DNA from 2 places in the Clostridium sp. CM041 genome. Region 1 is predicted to be linked to the other one. Evidence: predicted binding sites of a transcription regulator. Region 1 holds the regulator's gene; the other holds the start of a gene.
The links. The regulator LexA, encoded in region 1, represses DNA repair genes until DNA is damaged. The targets are predictions, from matches to a motif close to CNAACANNTGTTNG.
Positions count from the first base shown of each region.

Region 2: a site for LexA is predicted at 1,620-1,633, ahead of recA (recombinase RecA). Genes of this name have one in related genera too.

Region 1 covers NZ_CM143648.1:601,439-612,172, reverse strand. The annotation lists gene ACWJJT_RS02990 (DUF1349 domain-containing protein) at 1-481, shown strand, start outside; gene ACWJJT_RS02985 (ATP-binding protein) at 826-2,001, shown strand; gene ACWJJT_RS02980 (ATP-binding protein) at 1,991-3,577, shown strand; gene ACWJJT_RS02975 (methionine gamma-lyase family protein) at 3,727-5,007, shown strand; gene lexA (transcriptional repressor LexA) at 5,114-5,722, opposite strand; gene ACWJJT_RS02965 (hypothetical protein) at 5,942-6,415, shown strand; gene ACWJJT_RS02960 (tyrosine recombinase XerC) at 6,484-7,482, opposite strand; gene purB (adenylosuccinate lyase) at 7,865-9,295, opposite strand; gene ACWJJT_RS02950 (DUF378 domain-containing protein) at 9,543-9,749, shown strand; partial or broken gene ACWJJT_RS02945 (IS5/IS1182 family transposase) at 9,959-10,099, shown strand; gene ACWJJT_RS02940 (GNAT family N-acetyltransferase) at 10,325-10,734, opposite strand, start outside.
Region 2 covers NZ_CM143648.1:744,148-754,881, forward strand. The annotation lists gene rny (ribonuclease Y) at 1-231, opposite strand, end outside; gene recA (recombinase RecA) at 530-1,585, opposite strand; gene pgsA (CDP-diacylglycerol--glycerol-3-phosphate 3-phosphatidyltransferase) at 1,749-2,294, opposite strand; gene rimO (30S ribosomal protein S12 methylthiotransferase RimO) at 2,278-3,615, opposite strand; gene ACWJJT_RS03665 (FtsK/SpoIIIE family DNA translocase) at 3,799-6,114, opposite strand; gene ACWJJT_RS03670 (ClpP family protease) at 6,298-6,984, opposite strand; gene dapG (aspartate kinase) at 7,041-8,231, opposite strand; gene ACWJJT_RS03680 (YlmC/YmxH family sporulation protein) at 8,247-8,522, opposite strand; gene ACWJJT_RS03685 (M16 family metallopeptidase) at 8,608-9,882, opposite strand; gene ACWJJT_RS03690 (polyribonucleotide nucleotidyltransferase) at 9,978-10,734, opposite strand, start outside.

The DNA.
Region 1 (10,734 bases):
AAGAACTTATTATGGATTTAGAAATGATAATGCTCATGTTCTTTATATTACAACAGATGAAAGATATTTTTCATTTACAGTAAAGGCAGAGTTTAATAGTACAGCATTGTTTGACCAATGTGGAGTTGCAATTTATCAAAACAGTGAAAATTGGGTAAAGGCAGGAATAGAATTTCATGACAATAATACTGCATGGCTTGGAAGTGTGGTAACAAATCATGGATATTCTGATTGGGCAACTACGGATATTGGAGCATTTGTAAATTGTATGTGGTATAGATTAAGCAGACGAGAGAGTGATTATTGTCTTGAAAATTCCTTTGATGGTGTAAATTTCAAACAGATGCGGATTTTCCACTTGTTTGAAGGTGAAAAAGAAATTAATATTGGGTTACTTGCATGTTCACCAAGTAAAAATTCTTTTAAGGCTGTTTTTACTGAAATGAAGATAGGGGATTGTTTATGGAAAGAGCATAAATAATAAAATGAGAAAATAACATATGTGTAGGCGTTATGATATTAAGTGCTGTATTATTGTATTCCCATTTGGAACACCAGAAACATTTAGTAAATTAGGGATTAAAAAAACTATCTTAATTATTAGAATTTTAGGATTGATATTATTAATAGGAAGTTTTATTTGCTATAGTAATCCTCAGATATTATTTTAAGTAGTTAGGTTACATGTTTCTTAAATTGTTTAGTAATTGTAAAAAAAGTGAATAAGGGGTTTGACTTTGACAAAAAATATTTTGTTAGAATGCTTGACAAAATATTTTTTGTTAGATATAATTGTAAATATAAGTAATTGCGGAGGTGCTAATTATGAAAATTACAACAGGGCAAGCTGCACGAGGTGAAAATTTTTTTAAAAGACCTATTTTAATAAATAAATTATGGAGAAAAATCGATTCAGCTAGTAGTATTATAATTTCAGCTCCAAGAAGGGTTGGGAAAACATCTTTAATGAGGTATATAGAAGATAACCCAAGGGATAAATATTATATAATCTATGTAATTACGGAGTCTGTTTACAACGAAAATAAGTATTATAAGGAAATTGTAAAGGCCATTTTAAATTGCGATTCAATAAAGAAAAGAGACAAAGTAATAAATTCAATTAAAGATTTAGCTAAAACCATTTTTAAAAGTATTGACGAAGTAGGCATAGACACTGTTAAGTTTACTAAGACTATTGAACTTAATTATTATGAAAAGTTTATAGAAATTATGAGATCTATTGATTTAGAAGGGCACAAATTAATTATAATGATAGATGAATTTGCTCAAACGATAGAAAATATTCAACAAAATGAAGGCACTACATATGCAGTTCATCTTCTTCAAAGTAATAGAGCATTAAGACAAAATAGTGATATAAATAATAAATTTCAATTCATATATACAGGGTCCATAAGCCTCGAGGGTATTGCAAGACGAATGGACTCTTCAAAGTTTATAAATGATCTAGATATTTTAAAAGTCACTCCACTAAGTGAATCAGAGGGGAAAAGTCTTATAAATGAACTACTTAAAGGGCTTGATTTCACAATGGATACCGCTACTATAAATCATATGCTACATGAAATTAAGTGGTTGATTCCTTTTTATATTCAACTTGCTATGGATAAAATTCAGGATATTTATGATGAAGATCAAATATGCTCTATATATAATAAATCGGTTGATATAGCAATTAAACGGATGATAGAGGAAAATAATAAATTTAGCAGTTGGCATGAGAGGCTTAAGGTGTACAAAAATAATGACTATAAGTTTATTATAGAAGTATTAAACATAATAGCTATAACAGAAGCTAAGAAGATAACTTATAACGAAATATATGATTTAGCTGTAAAATATAATCTTTGCGAAACATATAAAGATCTCTTAAATACTATTATTGATGATGGATATATAAATAATGATGAGGAGGAAAAATTATATACATTTACCTCTCCTATATTAAGAATGTGGTGGTGTAAAAAAAATGCAAACTAGTACTTTAAGTTTTTATAATCCCAATAATTTATCGCATCAAGAATTAGTTGATAGATTTGTAATAAGGAAAAAAGAATTTCAAAAGATTTTTAAAGATATAAAAAATTCTGACATGAAATATCCAGAGCAGCATTATATCATAGAAGGTCAAAGAGGATATGGTAAAACAACTTTATTAAAAAGAATATACTTTGAAATAAAAGGAGATAAGCAGCTAAAAGCAAAGTTTATCCCTGTTATATTTCCTGAGGAGCAATACAGTATACGGAGACTGTTTAAACTTTGGGAGGTAACGGCTGCGAATCTTGAAATGGAAAATGATGAGTTTGTAGGGCTTTATGATGAAATGGATAAATATGCAGAGGTAGAAGACTACGAAGATATATGCTTTAAAATACTTGAGCAAAAACTTAAAGAAAAAAATAAAAAATTAATACTATTAATAGATGATACTTTCGGTATTCTAAAGAAGTTTAAAATCTATGAGCAGCAAAAACTTAGAGAAATTCTATTAACCTCTGCTGAAATTCGAATTATAGGAGCATCTTCAGAAGTTTTAGAATTTACTTTTGATTATAGTAATCCCTTCTATAACTTCTTTAATCTGATAAAATTAGAAGGATTAAATTCAGAAGAAACTGTGGAATTTTTTGAAAAGTTAGGTGGAATTTTTAATAAGAAGGGTATAAATGAGATACTTAAAAGTAACAGTGGGAAAATAGAAGCTTTAAGGCGGTTAACAGGTGGGGTGCCAAGAATCATGGCATTACTTTTCGATATTTTAAATGTTGACAACGGACCCGTATTTAAACAATTAGATACATTACTAGATAGAGTAACACCTCTTTATAAACATACAATGGATAGGTTATCTCCAGTGCAACAGGAAATTGTTGATGTTATAGCTTTACGCTTTGATGCCATAACCACAAAAGAAATAGCAGATAAAATAAGAATGCAAAGTAAAGAAGTATCCGCTCAGTTAAATCAATTAGAAAAAAACGGAGTAATAAATAAAACACCTGTAAATAAGAAAAATTATATGTACAAAATAAAAGAACGATTTTTTAACATATGGTATATGATGAGGTTTGGGGGAGAAAAAGAAAAACAGCAGGTGAAATGGCTTGTGGGTTTTTTTGAAAGCTGGTGCAATAAAGAGGACCTAATTAACAAAAGTGAAAAAAATGAAAAAAATGAAAAAAATGAAAATGATTTTAATACCATTTATGTTTTATCTGAAACCTTACTTTCTAATGATCGAATAGAAGAATCCTTAGAAAAAGCTCGCTTATTTTTAAGATCAGCTAATAATACAGATAAATATAATAAATCTATTAATGAATATTTAATTTTTCTAATGGCTAAAAAACAATACAATTCCTTATTTAAAATGTTTAATGAAGCTGAATTTAAGCTAAAGGATAAATTTAAGCCTACTTATTATGCGTTAATGTATTTTATGAAAAATCAAAATGAAAAATTTGAAATTGAGTATAAAAAAGTTGGAAAAGAATTAGAGGAAACTGTTGAAGAGATTATTGAAAAAGTTAAATCATCACCTGCGGTGCTGTAATAGTAAAGAAAGAGACAATTAAATACATACTAATATGATTGATATATAAATAAAACTATTCTACATCGGTATTATTTATGTTACTATTATTACGGTAGTTAAAGTTTAAAACACATAATATATACATAATAAAAAGGGGACCTGGAATCATGATAGACATAACAAAAGTATACCTTCAAAAGAAGTATAAAATAAGTTCAAAAACGCTAAAACTCTATGATATAGCAATACAAGATGTACAAGATGAGTTTAAAATTCTTGATGAAATAAGAGAGTTTAATCAACTTAAGGTTTTGACCGCACTACAAGATGAACGAATTAGCGAATGCCATTTTACAAATTCATCTGGATACGGTTATGGCGATATTGGGAGAGATTCATTAGATAAAGTATATGCAAGAATTTTCAATTGTGAGAGTGCACTCGTTCGGCCGCATTTCGTAAATGGAACACATGCAATTGGAGCGTCCTTATTTGGTAATTTAAGACCTAATGATACCATGATATCGGTATGCGGAACACCTTATGATACACTTCTTAATATAATAGGTATAAATGCTAAGGAGGATATAGGCTCATTAAAAGATTATGGTGTAAAATATAAACAATTAGAATTAAACGATAACTCTAAAGTTGATATTGATTTAATGAAAAAGACACTGATTGAAGATAAGTCAATAAAGCTAATTCATATTCAAAGATCTACTGGATATGGCTGGAGAAAAGCATTATTAATTTCTGAAATAGATGATATTATAAGCGCTGCAAAAGCTATAAATCCAAAGGTTATTTGTTTTGTAGATAATTGTTATGGTGAATTTATTGATGTTACGGAGCCTACAGATGTAGGAGCAGATATAGTTGCTGGATCCCTCATAAAAAATATTGGTGGTGGAATTGCACCTACAGGTGGATATATTGCAGGTAAAGAAGAATATGTACGACAAGCTTCTTACAGACTAACAACTCCTGGAATAGGAGGGGAATGTGGTTCTACGTTTGGAGTTATGCGTTCTTTATATCAAGGACTATTCATAGCACCACATATAGCTATGGAAGCATTGAAGGGCGCTATTTTCTGTGCAAGAATTATGGAACTTGCAGGTTTTGAAGTTCTTCCTAAGTATACTGATAAAAGAAGTGATATAATTCAAGCAATTAAATTTAATGATAAGGAAAAGTTAATTAATTTCTGTAGGGGTATACAAGAGGGGTCTCCCATTGATTCTTTTGTTCAATGTGAACCGTGGGACATGCCAGGATATGAAGATAAGGTTATAATGGCAGCAGGTGCATTTATTCAGGGAGCATCTATAGAATTATCTGCAGACGCTCCAATAAGAGAGCCTTATATAGCATATTTACAGGGTGGATTAACGTTTGATCATGCTAAAATTGGAATACTAATAGCACTTTCAAGAGTTATTTGAACTAGAAAGTAAATATTTATGACTTAATAATAGAATAAAAAAATCCTGCAATTGATATATTCATTGCAGGACTTTTTTGTTACATAAAATCTTTAAAGGTGGATATTTAATACTTTCTGTAAATACCAACAAGTACACCTAAAATTACACAGTCATCAACTATGATAGGGGACATAGTTGAATTTTCAGGCTGAAGCCTTATATGATCTTTTTCCTTGAAAAATCTTTTAATAGTTGCTTCATTATCAATAAGAGCTACAACTATATCGCCATTTTTAGCGGTATTGATTTTCTCAATTATAGCAAGGTCTTTATCCAATATTCCTGCTTCAATCATGCTGCTACCAGAAACTTTAAGCATAAATAGTTCATTATTGGTTTTAGTGAAATTTAAAGGAAGTGTAAATGTATCTTCAACATTTTCAACTGCGAGTATTGGTTTGCCAGCAGTGATTTTCCCTATAATAGGTATATCTATAAGTTCTTTTCTTATGACAGAATCCTTTATTAATTCAATTGCACGAGGCTTGGTAGGGTCTCTACGGATAAATCCTTTTTTTTCTAGTCTTGCTAAATGCCCATGAACAGTCGAAGTAGATCTTAATCCTACGCCATCACATATTTCTCTGACTGAAGGTGGATATCCTTTTAGTTGTACCTGTTTCTTTATAAAGTTATATATTTCACTTTGCTTATCTTTTTTTTCAGTTAACATGTAAACGCCTCCCATTCATAGTATAATTATACCATATAAATGTAATAACATCAAACTTACGTTCTGTTTTATAGTTATTAATAAAAATAAAAAATTATATATTATTATGTATGAATACATAAGTCATTATTAAGGGGTGTTAGTGTTTGATTATTGAAAATATATTTGCTATAATAGTCTATTATGAAAGTATTTGAAATAAATAGATTGGAGTGTTGTATGTCTAAAAATTGTATATTTAATAATAAGAAAATTTGTAATAGTTGTGGAGAATGTGAAGTCTGTGAATTAAATTCAAATAAGAAATGTAATAATTGCGGTAAATGCTTAGAAATGGAAGGTTACGATGTAAAAGCTATAAAAATTGATGAAGTTTTTGAGGATAATGAGATTGAAGGGGTAGAAGAGGTAGACGAAAATATTTGTGACAGGTCTGAAATTAATTTAGCGGAAGAAGTAGATAATGATGAAAATGAAAATGATGAACTACCAAAACTTGAAGATTATGACTCAGTGGTAGCCAGCGATGAATTTTTAAAACTACATAAAGATGAGTTCATACCTGAAAACAATGAGGTTTGGGAATTTATAGATGACATAGACGGGGCAAAAGAGCTACTTGAAAATGAAGATGATAACTCAGGATTACTTCAAGAAGAATTTCCTGGACTTATAAGACTAAAAAAAATATAAGTATTAGAAAGTATATATTACGCATAATGCATTAACCGTATTGCAATACGCGTAATATATACTTTTTTTTATTCATCAGAAAGTGGATTTGACTTAACCGCATTTCTTAATTTATCATTATCTACATGAGTATATATTTGGGTGGTAGATATATTTTCATGGCCTAATATTTCTTGTAGACTTCTAATGTCTACATTTCCATATTTATACATAAGAGTAGCAGATGTATGCCTTAATTTATGAGGAGTATACTTATCTTTATTAAGTCCAGCATTACCTATATATTTTTTTACAATTCTCTCCACAGTGCGTTTATTAATTCTTCCATATTTACCACTTATAAAAAGGGCATCCTTATCTTCAGAATGAATTTTATCTATGTTCATATTTCTAATAGGCAAATATTTATAAATTGATTTCAATGAAGCTTTATTCAAATAAATGGTTCGTTCTTTATTTCCTTTCCCAATAATAGATAATGTATCATCTTTAAAATCGGATATGTTTATACTACAAAGTTCTGACAGCCTGATACCACAATTTAAGAATAATGTAATAATACTATGGTCGCGAATAGAATGCTTATCTCTAGAGCTTGTAGCGTCTAGTAGTGCCTTACTTTCACTTAATGTTAAAAAAACAGGACTTCTTTTACCAAGTTTTGGTGACTCTAAATCTATTGTCGGGTCTATAGTTAGCACTTTAGCCTTAGTGGTTAAATACTTGAATAGGGACTTTATAGATGCAATTTTTCTTGCTTTAGCGTAGTTACCATTAGCCCTATATTTCCCAAGATAGGAGATATAGGCATATAAATCCTGCAATGTAAGAGTTTTTAATGTATCTAAAGTTAGGTCACTAATTATAATGTTCTCAAGAGGCAGAGCATTTTCTGAAGAGACTAGACCTTTGTATATTTTTAAGAACTTTAATAGCAATGATAAATCAGCAGTATAAGCAACAACAGTAGAACTAGAACATCCTTTAATAGTAGATAAATAATTCAGATAATCATTTAGAAACGGTGGGAGTTCATTGTTATAAATAGTATTTATATTCGATTTCATAAGTACCTCCAAAAATCATTATAATGTCGTGAAACTTACATTTCACGACATTATTATACTACAAGAGGGGGAGCAAAATCCTGATTTTTCTAAAATAATAAAAATAAACAAATGTTTTTATTATTTTTATTATTTCCACATGCAATTTGAATTTTATTCTTCGAAAGTTATAGTGAAATCATGGCCTGTGGAGCTACAATATTACCGACTTCAAAAGGAGATTTATACTACCACTGAAATTTTCTATTTGTTAGGTTATGTAACTCTTACTTATAGAATTGGGAGACTTTCCTTCTAAAATGTCGTTAAACTAAAAAAGCTATCAGTTTTGTTTGCATCACTGATAGCTTTTTATAGTATAATTTCTATCCAATACTAAGGATTATACGTTTATAGAAGTTTCTACTCCTAATGCATCTTTATTGGCCTCGATTATTGGTTTTACATATTCATCTATAAATTCTATTACTTGACTTGGAGCTCTACCTACAAATTTAATCGGGTCAATTACAGCAAATATCTCTTCTTTTGACATCCTAAAACTATCATCATTTATTATTCTTTCTATAAGATCATTATTTAAGCCTTCTTCTTTAACGCGTTTTGCTGCAGCCATAGAATGAACTCTAATGTTCTCATGAAGTTCTTGTCTGTCCCCGCCCCTTTTAACAGCTTCCATAAGGATATTTTCTGTAGCCATAAATGGAAGCTCGTGGTTTACATGAGCAGTAATTACTTTTTCATATACTACCATATTTCCAGCTATATTCATATACAAATTTAATACTCCATCAAGTGCTAAGAAAGCTTCAGCTACGGATATTCTCTTATTAGCTGAATCATCTAATGTTCTTTCAAACCATTGTGTTGCAGCTGTTATAGCAGGATTTAATGAATTCACTATAATATATCTTGATAAAGAGCTAATTCGCTCAGAACGCATAGGGTTTCTTTTGTATGCCATTGCAGAGGATCCAATTTGATTTTTTTCAAAAGGCTCTTCCACTTCTTTCATGCTTTGAAGTATCCTTAAATCATTACTGAATTTATATGCACTTTGAGCTATTTCTGATAAAGTATTTAATACTATAGAGTCTACTTTTCTAGAATAAGTTTGACCAGTAACGGGATATGTATCTTCAAAGCCCATTTTATTCGCTACATATTTATCTAAGTCTTTTACTTTTTTCTCATCATTTTCGAATAGATTCATAAAGCTCGCTTGGGTTCCAGTTGTTCCTTTAACCCCTAGTAACTTTATTCTATCTATTACAAAGTCTAAATTTTCTAGATCCATTATTAATTCTTGAATCCATAGGGTTGCCCTTTTACCTACAGTAGTTAATTGAGCTGGCTGTAAATGGGTAAAACCTAGTGTAGGAACATCTTTATACTTTAATGCAAATTCTGAAGATTTACTAATTACATTAATTAATTTTTTCTTAATTAATAGTAAAGCCTTTTTCATGACTATTAAGTCTGTATTATCGCCTACATAGCAGCTAGTAGCCCCTAAATGAATAATACCCTTCGCATTAGGACATTGAACCCCATATGCATATACATGGCTCATTACGTCATGTCGTATTTCTTTTTCTTTATTTTCAGCCACTTCGTAATTCACATTATCTACATAGGATTTAAGCTCTTCAATTTGAGATTCTGTAATATTGATTCCTAATATCCTTTCACCTTCAGCTAGTGCAACCCAAAGCTTTCTCCATGTTCTAAACTTCATATCATCTGAAAATAAATAACTCATCTCTTTTGATGCATATCTACTATTTAATGGTGTATTATAAGAATTTCTCATATTCTGCCTCCATACGTACAATTTTAAATATAAAACAAGTTTCATTCATATTATAACATACAATAGTGCTAAAAGTAATGAAAATGTTCGTATACTTAATTTGTACTTTCCAAATTATTTTTTAGTATATAAATTTATATACCATAACATTATATACGCTTTAAAGAAATTATTAAACAGTTCTAAAATATTATATTTATAATATAATTTATACAAATAGAATAATTATATTAGTCTGGGGGTAATTATGTATAAGCTTAGTATTATCGACAAACTTTCATTCGTGTTTGTATTGATTGGTGCTTTAAATTGGGGACTTTTAGGATTGTTAAATGTTAACTTAGTTAGTCTTATCTTTGGATTTGTTCCCTTCCTTGCTAGAGCAATATACATTTTAGTAGGATTATCTGCTGTGAATATTATTGTTTTCATAGCGAGAAATAAAAAAAATTAGCTCCTATTTTCTATTAATATTGTCTTAAATAGTGTAATATTAATAGAAAAATACTCCGTAAATTATGAGGCCACTGTAAAACTATATGAAAAATCGTCATCAAATTAATTATGGCGATTTTTTTATATAAAAGATTAAAAAACAAAAAGGAATTTTAAACGATATGTCGAATTAGTATAGTAGAATAAAATAAAAGGGGTTAAACTATTATGCTAAAAGGACAATTGGAAATAGAAATAAATACATACCATAGCTTATATTCGTTAATTATTCAGAAACATAACATTTTAAAGCAAATTAATGACCTTGTTGACTTTTCATTTGTTTATGACGAATTAATGATTAACTATAGTAATCTTTACAGTGAATCTAAAGAGAATAATCAAGTTGAAAAGCATGAAATATCCAAAAATATGGGTATTTCATGCTTTTTCTGTTTAAGACAAAAACTTTACTGAAAAAAGAGTGCTTTTTTCAGTGGCCTCAAAATATTATGGGGTATTTTTGATTATTTATTAGATTGATGAAATTTTCAGCCATTCTATGTATTCTATAATTATTATAAAACTTACACACTAACCATCTATTGGGTTTTCAGGGCCTTTAAGCTCTAATTGATAAAAAACAAGATTGAGCCACTTACCAAATTTAAATCCAGCTTTATTTATCTTACCTGAATACTCGAACCCCAATTTTTCGTGCAATTTGATACTTTTTTCATTTGATTCATCAATTGCCGCCACCATGGTTGCAAATCCTCTTTCATTGGAAAATCTTATTAGTTCTTTAGCTAGTAGTGTTCCTATGCCTTTGTTTCTACAGTTACCATTAACATAAATAGAGTGTTCAATAGTATATTTATATGCAGGCCATGCTCTGAATGGCCCAAATGTAGCAAATCCGATAACCTTATTATTTTCTTCAACTACTAATATTGGATACCCCTCTTTCTTCTTTTTTTCATACCATTGTTTTCTGTCATCAA
Region 2 (10,734 bases), 140 kb from region 1:
ATCAGTTCTAAGTCTGTGAACTTCTTCTTTGGCTTCTAAAATAGCCTCTTTCTTTTTTGATTCAGCATCTTTTACACTTTCATCAATAATTTTTTTAGCTTCTTTTTCGGCCTTGAAAATATTTGCTTGAGATATATTTTTTCTAATATAAATTATAACAAAAATACATGCTAAAACAACAACCAAAATAGCACAAACTACTATGAGCATTGTTTGACTTTTAGTATCCATTGATTATCAACACCTCCTTTGCTTATTTCAAATCTATTTAAGAGTAAATATGAAAGCTAGAAAAGGTGCTATATTTAATTGGTAACAATTTAAATATACTAAACCAGTATTTGTATTTATTTTATATTACTTTTCAGTTAATGTCAAGATTTTAACGTTTAAATAAGTCTTTATTCTTACTATTATATAGTAGTTATGATAAACTTTAGCATATTGCATCATAGAATGCACATGCCTGATACCATAATAATACTCCTTAATTATAAGTTAAAGAAAAAAAGCAAGTAAAAACTTGCTTTTATGCTTCTTTTTTACTTGCTTCCTTTTTGCTAACTTCTTTTTTACTAGTCTCTGCATTCTTGTATAATGGTAGGTTATGTTTTGCTCTAATTTTGTTTTCTATCTCTAACATAACCAAAGGGTTTTCTTTAAAATATTGTTTTGAATTTTCTCTTCCCTGTCCAAGTCTTATATCTCCATATGAGAACCACGCTCCACTTTTTTGTACAATCTCTTCTGTAACTCCTATATCTAGAACATCTCCCTCTCGAGATATGCCGCGACCATACATAATATCAAATTCAGTTTTCTTAAATGGAGGAGCTACTTTGTTTTTAACTATTTTTATTCTTGTTCGATTACCCATAAATTCATCGCCTTGTTTAATTGTATCTATTTTTCTAATATCTAGTCTAACAGATGCATAAAATTTCAATGCTCTACCACCAGGGGTTACTTCTGGGTTACCAAACATTACTCCTACTTTTTCTCTTAATTGATTTATAAATACAAGAACACATTGGGATTTATTTATAGAACCCGCAAGTTTTCTTAAAGCTTGAGACATAAGTCTTGCTTGGAGTCCTACATGAGAGTCTCCCATTTCGCCTTCAATTTCAGCTTTAGGAACTAGTGCTGCTACCGAATCCACGACGATAACATCTATAGCTCCAGAGCGAACTAAAGCCTCTGTAATCTCTAACGCCTGTTCACCAGTGTCTGGTTGTGATACTATTAAATTTTCTATTTCTATTCCTAGTGCTTTAGCATATTCAGGGTCTAAAGCATTCTCTGCATCTATAAATGCAGCTGTACCACCATTTTTTTGAGCTTCTGCAACTATATGAAGTGCAACTGTAGTTTTACCTGAAGATTCTGGTCCAAAAACTTCTATTATTCTTCCTCTAGGTACACCACCTATGCCTAGACCTATGTCAAGTCCTAAACAACCAGTGGAAATAGCCTCTATATTTAACTTACTATTTTCTCCAAGCTTCATTACAGAACCTTTTCCGAATTGTTTTTCTATTTGACCCATAGCTACTTCTAGCGCTTTTAATTTTTCATTATTCATAAATTTCCCCTGCGGGTTCACCATCCTTTTTCGACGAACGTTTGTTCTGAACTTAAGTATACACCATTTATTTTATATGGTCAACATACAAAGCAATATCTGCCATTTTCATTTAATAAAGAAATTCTTTTATTTGTATTATTAACAAACTCTAATAATTTAATCACTTATCGACTCTAATTGTACCTTTGTTTTTTACAAAATAGTCAACACCAGATATTATTGTAATAATTACTGCGGCAGCCATGAAAATATTAGTTAACGCATTTAATATTGTATTTGCGTAAGATAAATTTATTAATGCTGTAATTATAGCTACTATTTGAATAACGGTTTTCAGTTTTCCCCATTTACTAGCCGCAATTACTTTTCCCTCTGAAGCAGCTATTGTTCGAAGTCCTGAAACTGCAAATTCTCTAGCAATTATAACCATAGCTACCCAACTAGACACAATTTGAAGCTCCACTAATGAAACAAGCGCAGCAGTTACTAAAAGTTTATCTGCTAGAGGATCCATGAATTTTCCGAAATTAGTTATTTGATTTCTGCTTCTAGCTACATAGCCATCCAACTTATCAGTGAGAGATGCTACTATAAAAACAATTGTAGCCAGTTCTCTTCCATAGGGTATTCCCTTAACTGCCATAAATACTAAAAATATAGGTACTAAAAAAATTCGAATCATTGTAAGTTTATTTGCAAGATTCATAGCACACAACTCCTATTAAATCATATTCTAACGCTTTGGTAACCCTTACTGTAACGAATTCGCCCTTATTATAAGCTTTGTCAGATTCAAAGAAAATAGTTCCATCAACTTCTGGTGCCATTTCATAACTTCTACCAAAATAAGTTTTACCATTAAATCCTTCTACTAAAACTTTGTAGATTTTGTCTATTTTTTTACTATTTATCTCTTTTGATATATTTTGTTGCACAATCATTAATTCTTCTTCACGTTTTTCCTTTATTTCTTCTGGAATTTGATTTTTCATCTCTGCAGCTGCAGTACCATCTTCCATTGAGTACTTGAACACTCCCAATTTATCAAATTTAGTTTCATTGATAAACTGTTTCAATTCTTCAAAATTTTCTTCCGTTTCTCCTGGAAATCCAACGATTAATGTAGTTCTAAGGGTTAATCCCTTAATACCCTTCCTCATCTTATTTATGTTTTCTGTTATGATATTTTTTCTTCCTTTCCTTTTCATGGATTTAAGAAGATCATCGCTTATATGTTGAATTGGTATATCTACATATTTGCAGACTTTATCATTTAAAGAAATCTCATTAATAATATCATCCGTCATTTCTTCTGCATAACAGTAAAGTACTCTTATCCATTCAATCCCACTTATTTGAGAAATTTTACTTATTAACTTATGTAGGTTTTTTTCGCCATATAAATCTATCCCGTATCTAGTGGTATCTTGAGCAACTAAAATAATTTCCTTGCAACCATGTTCACTTAAATCCTTGGCCTCTTGTATTATGTTCTCCATTTTTCTGCTTCTATATTTCCCTCTAATATTGGGTATTGCGCAATATGCACAAGCATTATCACAGCCCTCGGAAATTCTAATATAAGCAGAGTATATTTCTGTAGTTAATACTCTTTGTCCTTCATTAATATTATCATCACTATAAGTGCAATGTTGTACTTTAATATTTTTTAAAAGAACCTCTTCTATACTACTTAGTAACTTGTCATAATCATTAACACCGAGCAGTATATCAAGTTCTGGCATCAATTCAATCAGATCCGCCCCATAACGCTGAGTAAGGCAACCCGTTGCAATCAATACTGTGCAATTATATTTCTTTTTGTATTCTGACATTTCTAAAATAGTGTCTATTGATTCTTGTTTCGACGATTCTATGAATCCACAAGTATTCACTAAAATTATATCTGCTAGTTTAGGATCATTTGTCATATCATATTTCCCACTTAAACTGCTTATTACAATCTCACTATCAATTCTATTTTTATCACAGCCTAAATTTATAACTCCAACTTTTAATTTTTCCACCAGTCATCCTCCTTGTTTATCAACCTGAGTAACTCCTATTTACCAAATATCATACTACTTGTTTGATTCTTTATGTAAATAATAGTTAATTACTTTTATCTTCCTACATTTGTACCCATAAATTATTGTAAATGTGATTTGCAAATTAAACAAGGGTATTTACAATTATTCTTACATTTTTTTTTATTGTTCCTTTAACTCACTATCACTTAATAATATTTCCCTAGGTTTGCTTCCATTTCTAGCTGATATAATCCCCCGTTCCTCCATTTGTTCAATAATTCTTGCTGCTCTATTATACCCTATTTTTAGCTTACGTTGCAATAAGGAAGTAGATGCTTGTCCATTTTCAACTACTATTCTTATTGCTTCATTTAATAATTCATCAATATCATCATCAATACTTTTATTATTTGAACTACTCTCTATTTCATCTATTATTTCTTTTTCATAGTTTACTTCTGTCGTCTGATTTTTTATAAAATCAACAACTCGTTCAACTTCTTCTTCTGACACAAACGCTCCTTGTATTCTGAATGGTTTAGCCTCTCCGACCGGATAAAAAAGCATATCACCTTTCCCAAGTAATTTCTCTGCACCAGAGGAATCCAAAATTGTTCTTGAATCTATTTGGCTCGAAACTGCAAAAGATATTCTTGAAGGTATATTGGCTTTTATTACACCTGTAATAACATCAACTGATGGTCTCTGCGTCGCAATTACTAAATGCATTCCTGCCGCTCTTGCCATTTGTGCAAGTCTTCCAATATATTCCTCTATATCATTAGCACAAACCGTCATTAAATCTGCTAGCTCATCAATTATAATAACAATCCACGGCAATTTATTTTCAACAATGCCTTTATTAACTAATTCATTATATCCTTCTATACTTCGCACATTGTTTTCAGCAAAACTCTTGTATCTTCTTGACATTTCGTTTACAGCCCAATTTAAAGCCCCTGCAGATTTTTTGGGATCTGTTACAACTGGTATTAATAGATGAGGTATCCCATTATAAATATTTAATTCAACAACCTTAGGGTCAATTAATAATAGCTTAACCTCCTCTGGAGAATATTTATAAAGTATGCTTATTATTAATGAATTTATACAAACACTTTTTCCAGAGCCTGTGGCCCCTGCTACCAGCAAATGTGGCATTCTTGTTAAATCCGAAACAACACAGTTACCGCCTATATCTTTTCCTAAACTAAAGGATAAATTTTTGTTAGAAGCTGAAAATTCATTAGATTCTATTACTTCTCTTAAGTATACTGCACTTAACTCTTTGTTTGGCACTTCAATGCCTACAGCTGCCTTACCAGGTATCGGTGCCTCAATTCTTACCCCGGAAGAAGCTAAATTCAGTGCAATATCATCTGCTAAATTTACAATTTTACTCACCTTAACACCAGCATTTGGCTGAAGCTCAAACCTTGTCACTGAGGGTCCTTTTGTAACTTGAATAACCTTTGCTTCAACTCCAAAGCTACTTAGTGTCTCTTGTAGCTTATTGGCACTATTAAGCAATTCTTTTTTATCATTTTTATTCATTTTGGAGGTATTATTTTCATTTAATAAATCTACAGTCGGATATTCATATTTATAGTTTGGCTTTGAATTTACACTATTTAATTGAATTTCTTTCTCCAACTCCTGATTGATAGAATTATCTATATGACTTTCTTTTGAAGCACGTGCATTGTCATTCCTAGCACTACTAACAGTTTCTTCTTTATTTAATCCCTCCACATCTGTAGCAATTTCATTTGATTTTATAAAATCGATTATTTTAATTTTATTGCTAATATCTTTAATAAATTTATTTTTTTCTCTATTCGGAACTACTAAGTCTTCTTGCTTATCATTATTTTGAATATATAAATCCTTACTATCATTTTTACTCGCAGTTTTTTTAATTATAAATTTATCCTTTAAATAAAAAAAGACATCATTTAGCGATACGTTTAATATTATAATAAAGCATATAACATAAATAGCAATAAAAATTATATAGCTACCTGCAGCTCCAAATAGTGTATGCAATGGTACATCAATTGAATAACTAATAATCCCACCATGTAATACACTTTCTGAATTATATATCTTATTTACTCCGAGCAAAAAATCTCCTTTAGTGTAATACTTATTTAAAGATAACATTTGTATAAATAATAGTGTATTTATTATAAAAAGTATTATTCCACAAAACTTCTTACTAAAATTTATCTTACCTTTCTTAACAATTTTGCAAATGCCAATAAATACTATAAGGAACGGCGAAAGATATGCACCTACTCCTAAAATTGCAAAAAGCATGTGATTAATTAGATTACCTATCGTACCTGATATGGAATTAGAATTAGAACCCCTAGTTGAGAAAATACTTAATAAAATTAATATACCTATTGTTATTAAAATAATTCCATAAATCTCACTATTAGCATCTACATTACTTGCAACTTTAGATTTAGTTTTAGTTTTTTTTCTAGTCAAAGTATCACCTCTATCCTTATTATTTCTACAAAATTTAGAAATCTCCTCTAACTTTCAATATATTTATATATCAATTTTAAACTAGTTATATAAAAAAATTATTAGATTATATTCGTCATAGTAACAAATCATTAAAAATAGACATAAATAGGCCATTTTAACCTGTTTATATCTAATTTATTTTTAACCTATCATTTCGTTTAATTTTGATAATGCCTCACTAATGCCACCAACCTCATCTATTAATCCATTATCAACTGCTTGTTTTCCTATAAGTATAGTACCCATATCATTTAAAAGCTCATCAGTTTGAAGCATTAATCTATTTACCGTTTCCTTATCAATCTTAGAGGTTCTAATAATAAATTCTGTTATTCTTTCTTGCATTTTATTGAAGTATTCAAAAGTTTGAGGCACCCCTATTATTAGACCATTCATTCTTATAGGATGAATTATCATAGTTGCAGATGGGGAAATGAATGAATACTTAGCTGCTGTTGCCAGTGGTATACCTATTGAATGCCCTCCACCTACTACAAGTGATACAGTTGGTTTGCTAAGACTTCTAATCATCTCTGCTATTGCAAGCCCCGCTTCCACGTCTCCTCCTACAGTATTTAAAACTATAAGAATACCTTTTACTTTATCATCCCTCTCCATAGCAATTAGCTCTGGAATAACATGTTCATACTTAGTAGTTTTTGTTTGAGGTGACAACATCATATGTCCTTCTACTTGACCTATAATAGACAAAACTTGAATTTTAGCATCCTGAGTTGGGATATTAGTTGTACCCAGTTCTTTAATATTTTCAACCTGTTCATTTACATTTTTTTCAATGGTTTCTTTGTTTTTTTCACTTTTCAACATTTTCATTCCTCCTAATCCATTTTATTTTGTGCATTAAGAGAAACTATATACATTTATTATCCTAATTTAAATTCCCTGTGTAAAGCATTAATTGCTTTTTCAATATATCCCGTTTCTACAAGGCACCATATAGTCATATTAGAATCTGCTGTTTGCAGTACTTCAACATTTTCTCTAGTTAACGCCTTAAGTATTCTCGCCATAACGCCAGGCATACCTCTCATTTTTGAACCTATAATTGAAAGTTTACTACAATCCTTCACAAATGAATAGGACATATTAAGATCTCTTATTAAATCAGCAAATTTAGTAAAGTCTTTTTCATCAATAGTAAATATTTTTTCCTTAGGAAAAACATTTATAAGATCTATACTTATAAGATTCTCAGCTAAAATATCAAATATATCATCATAACTAGAACCTGAATTTTCACATATTTTTATTTGAATTCTATTATTCATATGCGTAATACCTGTAATTATATTTTCATAACCTTCATTTCCCAAATTACTAATTACTGTTCCATCACAATCATTCATAGTATTTTTTATTACTAATGGTATATTATACCTTCTACATATTTCAACTGCCCTTGGGTGTATAACATTTGCTCCTTGATCTGCAAATTGAAAGATTTCATCATAACTTATTTTTTTTATTAAAGTCGCTTCAGAAACTATTCTTGGATCCGCTGTCATAATTCCATCTACATCAGTGTATATTTGAGTCTGAGAGGCCTTAAGCGCTGCCCCTAGTATTGCAGCAGTAACGTCACTGCCACCTCTCCCAATAGTCGTGACATAGCCCTTTTCATCCATACCTTGAAATCCTGCTACTACTGGTGTTTTCCCTTTTTGTAAAATATCCAATATTTTTTTTGTCTCCACATTAAGTATTGCTGCATTGTTATAATTGGAATCTGTGATTATACCTGCTTGTCCACCAGTTAAAGGCACTGCATCAATTCCACAATTATTTAGTTCACCACACATTATTACAGTGCTTATAGTTTCACCACAACTCATTAGCAAATCTATTGCTAATGGATTAGCTACTTTGAAATTATCATCTACCAAAGATAACAATGTGTCTGTAGCGTAAGGCTCACCTTTTCTTCCCATTGCAGATACTACTACCACAGGAAAATATCCTTGAACCTTTGCATTTAAAACCTTGTTTACTACAAGCTTCCGTTTTTCCTCTGTTGAAACAGATGTACCTCCAAACTTTTGCACTAATATCTTCATTTCTGTCCTCCAAAATTATATATGAGATTTTTTTAAAAATTCATTATCAACATCAATTATTATAGTTCTGGAACCAATTTTTTTAACATACTCCCAAGGCACTTCGATAATATCGTTATTTTTTAAAAAACTAAATTTAGAACTTCCTTCATTTATAATTAAAAATTTTAAAAGCCCATTCTCATCAATAACTACATCATTATTACCTAGATTGCTATATTTGTCACCATCATTGATATTAATAATTTCATATCTTTCCATTTCACTATACAGTTTTATATTATCTTCCATATTATCATCTCCTTAACAACTCTCATAAAATACTATGAAATCTGTTAAGGATTTATGCATAATTTCTATATTTTTATAGATAAATCTACTTATTGATAGAAATAATATTACCTTTAAAAACTTTTTTAAGCATCTCTTTTTCTTTTCCTACATATGCAGAATTTATTATACCTTTTTCAAAAGTTTTTTCCATGACAGAATTTACCCTTTCCATATCTATTTCATTTATTTTTCGCAATACGTCTTCTGGCGTATTAATTTTGTTCATAAACATTACTGATCTCCCATTACTAAACATTCTACTACTTGTGCTTTCAAGCCCTAGGATATAACTACCCTTTAACTGTTCTTTAGCTTTACTTAACGTTTCATTGTCAATTCCGAGTTTAGCGAATATACTAACCTCTTCCTTTATTGCATTAATGGCAACTTCCACGTTCATTGGACTGAGTCCCGCATAAACGCTTACAACTCCTGTGTTTTTAAACGTAGATATATAACAATAGATTGAATAGCATAAACCTAGCTCTTCACGGATTTTTTGAAATAGCCTTGAGGATGCTCCTCCGCCTAATATATTGCTTAGTAAGATTAACGTGTATGTATCATCATTTCCAAGACCTACACCAGGTATTCCAAGACTCACATGGAATTGCTCAATATCTTTTTTTCTGAAATAATGTTGATTTAATATTTGAGGGCTACTATATTTAGTAATATTTTTGTCTTTACAATGCCATTTACCAAAATACTTTTCAACAAGACTTTCTATCATTTTCATGTCAAATTTACCTGAAATAGATATTACTGAGTTTTCGGGTATATAATGCGAGTCTATATAATCTACTAACATTTTTCTACTAAAAGATTTTACAGTATCAATCGTTCCTAAAATCGGTAACGAAATAGAATCTGTACCCCAGATTGCTTTTGTGTGTAAATCTGCTAAAACATCTTCTGGTGAATCTTCACTCATATTTATTTCTTCAACAATTACGCCTTTTTCCTTCTCAATATCATCTTCTGATAAATTACTATTGAAAATCATATCTGAAAGAATATCTAAGGATAGTTCTAAATGAGTGTCTAATGCTTTTATATAAAAACATGTAGCTTCCCTACCTGTAAAGGCATTTATTTGACCACCAACATCTTCAATCGCTTCAGCAATTTGTTTTGCAGTTCTACCACACGTTCCTTTAAAGAGCATATGCTCAATAAAATGTGATATCCCACTGCTAGTTATATTTTCATTTCTTGATCCATTTTCTACCCATAAGCCTACACTAACCGAATTTACATACTCAATATTTTCCACTACAACTCTTAACCCATTATTTAACTTAAACAAATTATACATATGCGCCTCTCCTTAATGAGAATTTATATTTACTATGTGCATATTAGGGCAATATTATTAAAAAAAAATAAAAAGGCATCTAAGCCCTTCTATTATTATTCTTTATCTTTGTTTTCATTTTCATTTTCGCTATCTTTCATAGCATCTCTTCTCGAAAGATTTACTCTTCCTTGATTATCTATTTCCATTACTTTTACTAATATTTCATCACCAACTGAAACTATATCTTCTACTTTATTTACTCTTGTAAAATCAAGTTTAGAAATATGCACTAGGCCTTCTTTATTAGGAAGTATTTCAACAAAAGCTCCAAAAGCAGCAATTTTTGTTACTTTCCCTAAATATATTTCTCCTACTTTAACAGATTTAGTTAGTTCTTCGATAATTTTTACTGCTTTATTGGCACTAACGCTGTCGCTTGACATAATTACGATTTGTCCATCGTCATTAGTATCTATTTTAACGCCGGTTTCTGCTATAATTTTCTTTATAGTTGCTCCGCCTTTACCTATTACGTCCCTAATCTTGTCTGGTGCTACATTTAGCACATACATTCTAGGAGCATAAAGTGACATTTCACTTCTTGGTTGCGGTATACATTCGTTCATTTTTTCTATTATATGAAGTCTAGCTTTTTTGGCATCTATAATTGCAGTTTTAATGCAATTATTAGATAATCCATGAAGCTTTGTATCAACTTGTATAGCTGTAATACCTTTAACAGTTCCAGCTACTTTAAAGTCCATATCTCCAAAGAAATCTTCTATACCTTGAATATCCGTTAATACTTTTTCTTTAGATAAGTCAGCATTTGTAATTAGTCCCATTGCGATACCCGCAGCAGGTCTTTTA